Regions from separate parts of the Lacrimispora sp. 38-1 genome, predicted to be linked through region 3. Evidence: riboswitches for the same ligand, from Rfam matches in the RefSeq annotation. Region 3 holds a riboswitch; each other region holds the start of a gene.
The links. Region 3 has a riboswitch for fluoride ahead of V7D18_RS05165 (cation:proton antiporter). Riboswitches for the same ligand answer to the same signal wherever they lie in the genome.
Positions count from the first base shown of each region.

Region 1: another riboswitch for fluoride. It lies ahead of V7D18_RS20550 (chloride channel protein); the one in region 3 lies ahead of V7D18_RS05165 (cation:proton antiporter).
Region 2: another riboswitch for fluoride. It lies ahead of V7D18_RS03215 (cation:proton antiporter); the one in region 3 lies ahead of V7D18_RS05165 (cation:proton antiporter).

Region 1 is NZ_JBANEW010000069.1:9,917-12,189, forward strand. Features, by position in the region: gene V7D18_RS20550 (chloride channel protein) at 1-899, opposite strand, end outside; fluoride riboswitch at 954-1,027, opposite strand; gene V7D18_RS20555 (GNAT family N-acetyltransferase) at 1,222-1,635, shown strand; gene V7D18_RS20560 (sensor histidine kinase) at 1,653-2,273, shown strand, end outside.
Region 2 is NZ_JBANEW010000011.1:124,660-126,932, forward strand. Features, by position in the region: gene V7D18_RS03210 (hypothetical protein) at 1-143, shown strand, start outside; gene V7D18_RS03215 (cation:proton antiporter) at 213-1,391, opposite strand; fluoride riboswitch at 1,446-1,520, opposite strand; gene V7D18_RS03220 (NAD(P)H-dependent oxidoreductase) at 1,545-2,273, opposite strand, start outside.
Region 3 is NZ_JBANEW010000027.1:7,196-9,468, forward strand. Features, by position in the region: gene V7D18_RS05160 (sulfite exporter TauE/SafE family protein) at 63-779, shown strand; fluoride riboswitch at 832-905, shown strand; gene V7D18_RS05165 (cation:proton antiporter) at 956-2,134, shown strand.

The DNA.
Region 1 (2,273 bases), on a different contig from region 3:
TTTAAAATCCAATCCCACTGATAAATCTTATTTCCATGAAAGCTTGCAGAAATCAAATTTGTTCCCAGGCCGGAATACCGCCCCATTCCTGACAGAATAAACAAAATTACCAGAATTGTTCCTACTATGATTATTTTTCTGACCGGACTCTCAAATATTTTATTCAATCTGTCCTTTACCAGTTTTAATCCGTGTGCAAACATTGCGCCCACTAAACCAAAAATGATCCCTAACATAATCATTTTTATGATAAATACAGGATTCATTTGTATTTGTGTCTGAAGATCATAATGAAATTTCTCCAGCCCCAATCCTCTGGAAACCACATTCGCCACAAAGGCTGCAATGATTGCCGGAAATAAAGCCGTATACTGTAAAGAACCTGCAATTAAAACTTCAAGTGCGAAAAAGCACGCTGCTACAGGTGTCTGAAATAATCCGGAAAATCCGGCTGCCATTCCTGTTACCAGAAATATCTTTGAATCAGACACCATGTTCATTTTTCGCCCTACCCAATGGGAAAACGTTGCGCCAATCTGTACTGCAACGCCTTCACGTCCGGCACTGCCGCCAAAGAGATGGGTCATCCATGTCCCGATTACCGTTAAAGGTATTAATCGCAGCGGAATCACATCTTCCTCACCATGACCGACCTCAAAGATGAGCCCCATTCCTTTTACACATTTTCCACCAACCCGGAAATATGATTTTGCTATTACAACTCCTGCTGCCGGTAAAAATAAGATGAGCGGAAAAAAAAAGTGCTCCCGGACCCCGGTTAAAAAAATTAATATTTCACCAAATCCTGCGTCCAGCGCTCCTACTACAGTTCCAATTACTACTGCACAAATCCCTAAAATAAAAAGCTGCCTTAAATTTTTTAACTTTTCTTTAAACATTGTAAGTTTACTCCTTAACAAAAAAATAACTGATCACTTCCGTATATTTAGCATAAATATACAGAAGCCATCAGCAAAGTGCGGTTTGGATATCAAGATCCAGGGAGAGCCTCATTCCCAGTACAATAATAGTACTAAGTTTACTTTCTTTTTAAATCCTTGTCAAGTTGATTTCACCATCACTTTTCTTTATTCTTGATTGTAACATTAAAGATACTACTGTAAATAACTGTATAAAAACGGTAGAATCCTGTTTCTAAATGTGATATGCTCTCATAAAGAAATAATTTGAAATGCTTAAGCATAAAGGAGAATAAAACCAATGAATTTTGAAATAACAGATACCATTAATGAGGCGGATCAAAAATATATCTTTGAAGGCTTGCTGGAATATAACTTAGAAAGAATTGAAGACAAAAACCCCAGGGATCTGGGTATCTATCTTCAGGACGAAGCAGGCAGAAAGATTGCTGGACTAATCGGCAGCACCCATGGTAACTGGTTATCCGTAAAGTATCTCTGGGTGAGCAAAGAATTGCGGGGACAGCAGATCGGAAGTAAAATTTTAGAACAGGCAGAAAAAACTGCTGTAGAACGGGGTTGTAAGTATTCATTTTTAGATACCTTCAGTTTTCAGGCACCTTTATTTTATAAAAAACATGGATACAGGGAAGTCTTCACATTAGAGAATTATCCGGTAACAGGAAAGCGCTATTACTTTACAAAAAATCTTTAATTACGGAGGCAGTAATTGTGAAATCCCTTAAAAATAAGGATTTTAAAGAAATAATAAAATATATATTAATAACGTCGGTAATTATTGCCGCTGCTACTGGTATCGGCTGGATTTTTTTAATGATTGGCTTTCCTGAAACAAACATCGTTATTGTTTATCTTCTTTCTATTTTAATAACTGCCCGCTATACAAGAGGATATACTTACGGTCTTGTGGCAGCCGTTGTTGCCACCTTCACTTTTAATTATTTTTTTACAGAGCCTTACTATACTTTTTCTGTAAGCGATCCTACTTATTTTATAACATTTGGTATTATGACAATCACAGCAATTATCACAAGCACACTTACTTCAAAAGTAAAACAAAACGCTTTGGAATCAAAGGAAAAAGAAGCGGAAACAAGTGCACTGTTTCATCTTACCAACCGATTAACGGATGCCGCTGATATATCCGATATTGCAAGTATCACCACGGAAACCATCAGCGGTATTATGAATTGCCGCGCTGCCTGTTTGTGCTTTGACGAAAGCGGTCAGCCGGAGCAGAGCTTTATTCAGCAGTTAAGCGGCAATAAACAGGTTCGAAGAAAAGTGGACGATCCTACTGAACTGAAGCACCGTATTGAAGGTCTGAGGAGC
Region 2 (2,273 bases), on a different contig from region 3:
TTGGCAGTGTTCGGGGAATTATTGACTGTATTAAGCGAATCCGCCAGTATGAGGGAGAAGCTGAAAAAGAGATTGTGGAACTGATGAAACGGTTATTAAAATTTGAAGAAAATAATATGGAACGGCTGAAGGAATTTCTTTAGCCTGTGATTAGAAATGCTGCGTTTAAAAACGGAAAAAAATCCGGTTCTTAAACGCAGCATTTGTTATTATTAATTTTTCTCCAGCAAAATTTTATAAGTCCGGTCTATGAGAAAAGCGCCGAGCGGAGCCGTGACCAGAATGGATAAAACAGCCACGGTTAAAACAATATTACCGCAGGAAAGTCCCATGGCCAGAGGAATTCCGCCTATGGCGGCCTGTACGGTTGCTTTTGGCATATATGCGAATGCTGTAAAAATCCGTTCTTTTTTATATAAAGGCGTTTTTACCAGGCACAGGAATACACCAGCCATCCGGAATATAATAACGCAGAAAATCAGAATAACAGCCATTAACCCGGCTTTAAGCGCGTATTGAATGTTAACAGTGGCTCCAACCAGAACAAACAGAAGAACCTCGGCGGCAACCCAGAGCTTGGAGAACTTCAGGGAAAGCCGCCGGGATAATTCATATTTTTTCTGTCTGAGAACAGCACCCAGCGCCATAACGGCAAGAAGCCCGGAGAATCCAATGTTTCCCTTAACTTGATGTTCCGCTGTTACAAGAAGGAAAGAGATGGAAAGAATCAGTAAAACCTTTGCGCTGTCTCTTAAGTGAATACGGGTAAAGAAAGCGGACAGAAGCATACCGGCAGCGGCACCCCCTGAAAGGCCAAACACAATTGAGGTGGGAATGGTAAGAAAATCTGAAGGAGTGATTGCTTTCCCGCCGGCAAGACCGGTAAACGCGGTGAATAATACGATTACGTAAACGTCATCAACGGAAGCGCCCGCCATAATAATCTGAGGAATGCTTTTTTTAGTTCCATAACCCGTTTCGATTAGTTTCAGCATTCTTGGCACAACAACAGCGGGTGAGACTGCGGCCACAACGGTTCCCATAATAGCTGCTTCAAGCCGCGTGATACCAAGAAACAGCGGAGCAAAAACCATCATTGCTGCAATCTCACAGCTTGCAGGGATAAAACACATTAATACAGCCGGACGGCCGACTTTTTTCAAATCCTGAATATCCAGATTTAAACCGGCTCTGGTCAGTATAATAATCAGTGCAACCTGGCGCAGCTCCGTAGATATACCTAAGAGAGAGGGATCCAGAAGCCGGAGGGCATAAGGCCCCAGTATCATTCCGGTTAATATCATTCCCAGAAGACTTGGAAGTTTCAGTTTTTGAAAAAGTGAACCAAGGGTCATCCCAATAAGAAATACAAGTGCCAGTGATAATAACATAAAATTTTCTCCATTCTGTGCAGTTGATTAAAAAAGCTGATGCGTCTGCGAGTTTTCATCACAGAAGTCATCAGCTTATTAAGCGGTTTAAGGTCTTGCCTTAGGGAGAACTTCATTCCCATCTTTTCGTATTATATTACAATATTATTGATTTTACAATTGAATTTTCCGCTGTTTTCCGGCTGCGTAACAGGCAGGATACCATTTCTGGAACCATTTGGTAAAGCAGCCGAGAAGAAATGGAAGTATTGTGTTGATGATACTTAAAGGTGCTTTAAAATCTGAAATAAGAAACAGATAAGTCCACATAGGAGTGGCCAGATATAGAATTCCCCAGCAAGCCGTCAGGATCCGGTTCGTTTTTATAAAAAGAGGATTCTTTAACGCGGTTTCTCCTCCATATCCATTCATGGAATAAAAAGCGGTCAGGGGAATTTTCAAAAATATTGTCACTGACCACATCAGCCCAAACAGGAGATAGGATACGGGCACCAATATCTGGGGAGAAAATCCTGTTATGGCCAGTACTCCAAGAAGCGCTGCCGTAAACCCTGAGAACACGTCAAATACGGTGGGCTGATACCGGAAAAAGAAGAAAGGTATGGCTGCGCTGACTAAAACTGAAAGAATTCCGCCTAAAGCAGGATGATAAATGCCTGCAAACCATAGAGGAAACCATGGGAGCAGCATAAGAGTCATGTTGCTTTCTTTTTTGGGAACAGTCTGGTGAACTTCTGGTTTTGCTGAGGAACCCAGATAATCATCCCAGTGAATTAACAGCTGAAAATCGCCGTCTACCTGATAGAGATGCTTCATCAGTGCAGTCTGGCCGTCGATTTCTCCCTCTGCAATGCTCATCCACACAGAAAGCGGAGTTGAAAT
Region 3 (2,273 bases):
TGAAATAGGTATTATGTTGTGCTATAATATCTGCAATAAATAAATTTAATGGAGTGAAAGCTTTGGAATACATTATATTAATAATAGCTAGCTTTTTAGCTGCTTTTGTATCGGGAGCCGCAGGATTTGGCGGTGCATTATTATTGCTTCCTGTAGTTACAGTTTATGTAGGTGCCGAAGTTGCAGTACCAGTCCTGACTATAGCACAGCTAATCGGAAATCTTTCGAGAATGGCATTTGGTTTTAAAGAAATTAAATGGAAGTTCGTTGGTCTGTTTTGTGTTGGAGCGATTCCATTATCGATACTTGGTGCTTTTGGATTTTCAATACTTCCTAAAGACATGGTAACACGGTTTATAGGTGCAGTCCTTATTGGAATGGTAGCTATTAAAACAGTGAAAAAGATTGAGTTTAAAGGTGGTACGAAAACTTTGATTTTTGGAGGATGTTTTGTAGGATTGCTGTCAGGGCTTGCAGGGAGTGCCGGACCATTAGGAGCAGCTATTTTTCTTTCCTTAGGATTACCACCAGTAGCTTATATTGCAAGTGAGGCATCTACAGCAACAGTGATGCACATAGTCAAGACTATTGTATATGGGAAATTGATGAACATTAGTTTAGAAGCAGCTTTTACAGGAGTCTTGATGGGAGCAGCTATGATTTTCGGAACATTTTGTGCAAATCGAATTATTAAAAAAATGAGTAAGGATAATTTTCAGAAGTATGTTTCCGTTCTACTTTGTATAGTTGGAGTCTACATGATCATATTTGGTGCATAGACTAACAAGTTACAAATAGCAATTGCAATTGTGCTAAAATTGTGATACTATCTCAATTGTTGGGAATGAAGTTCTCCCCTGGTAATATACCTAAACCGCATTTATGCTGATGACTTCTGCGAAAATTACGCAGAAATTATCAGCTTTTTTAATTTCTGCAATATAAGGAGGATTTTATGCTTACAAGTTTAGCACTCATTTTTTTACTAGGCCTTACCTTAGGCAAAATATTTAACAAGCTCAAGCTCCCCAGTTTGCTTGGAATGATTCTTACAGGAATGATTTTAAGTCCCTATGCTTTAAATCTTTTGGATTCATCTATACTAGAGATTTCTCCAGATATGAGACAGTTAGCCTTAATTATCATATTGACAAGAGCTGGGCTATCATTAGATATTTCTGATTTGAAAAAGGTTGGTAGACCAGCAATCTTAATGTGTTTTGTCCCAGCATGTTTTGAAATAATAGGTGTTCTAGTGATTGCACCAAGAGTATTAGGAATCACTTATTTGGAAGCTGCGATAATGGGAAGTGTAATAGCAGCAGTATCTCCAGCAGTTATTGTGCCAAGAATGATTAAAATTATGGAAGAAGGATATGGAAAAGAAAGAAGTATCCCTCAGTTAATATTAGCTGGTGCTTCTGTAGATGATGTATTTGTTATTGTTTTGTTTACTGCTTTTACTTCATTAGCAACAGGAGGAGAAGTATCAGTAACAAATTTTTTGCAAATACCAATAGCTATTTTACTTGGCATCGTAACAGGCGTATTAGTAGGACTTGGTTTAACTATTTTTTTTCGGAAATTTCATATGAGAGATACAGTGAAATTAATCATTATTCTCAGCATTTCCTGTCTTTTAGTTGAATTACAGAACAGATTAGAAGGAATTGTTCCAATTTCTGGATTGCTTGCGATTATGAGTATGGGTATAGCAATCTATCAGAAACATAATATTTTGGCAAAAAGACTTTCTGTAAAATATAATAAATTATGGGTAGCTGCAGAAGTATTATTATTTGTATTAGTTGGAGCAACTGTTGATTTGCAATATGCTATAAAAGCCGGATTATTGGCAGTAATAATTGTATTGGGAGCTTTGATTTTTAGAATGTTTGGAGTTTTAGTTTGTTTGATTAAAACGAAGCTTACAAGAAAAGAAAGAATGTTTTGTATGGTTGCATATACACCGAAAGCTACAGTTCAAGCAGCAATAGGTGCCGTACCACTTGCTATGGGACTTGCTTGTGGGCAGCAGGTATTAACAGTAGCGGTATTATCCATTTTAATAACAGCCCCGTTTGGCGCAATTTGTGTTGATCATTTTTACAAAAAACTGTTGGTCAGAAAATAAATCTATAAATAACAAATCAAGTTCATAAGAAAAAATTGAGAAGGCCGCATATTATGCGGTCTTTTTTGCTGGAGAAATCCAGCATTTTTTGTTTCAGGAGATAGAAAGGAGTCTTTCAATAATGGTGCGTGCCCCACCA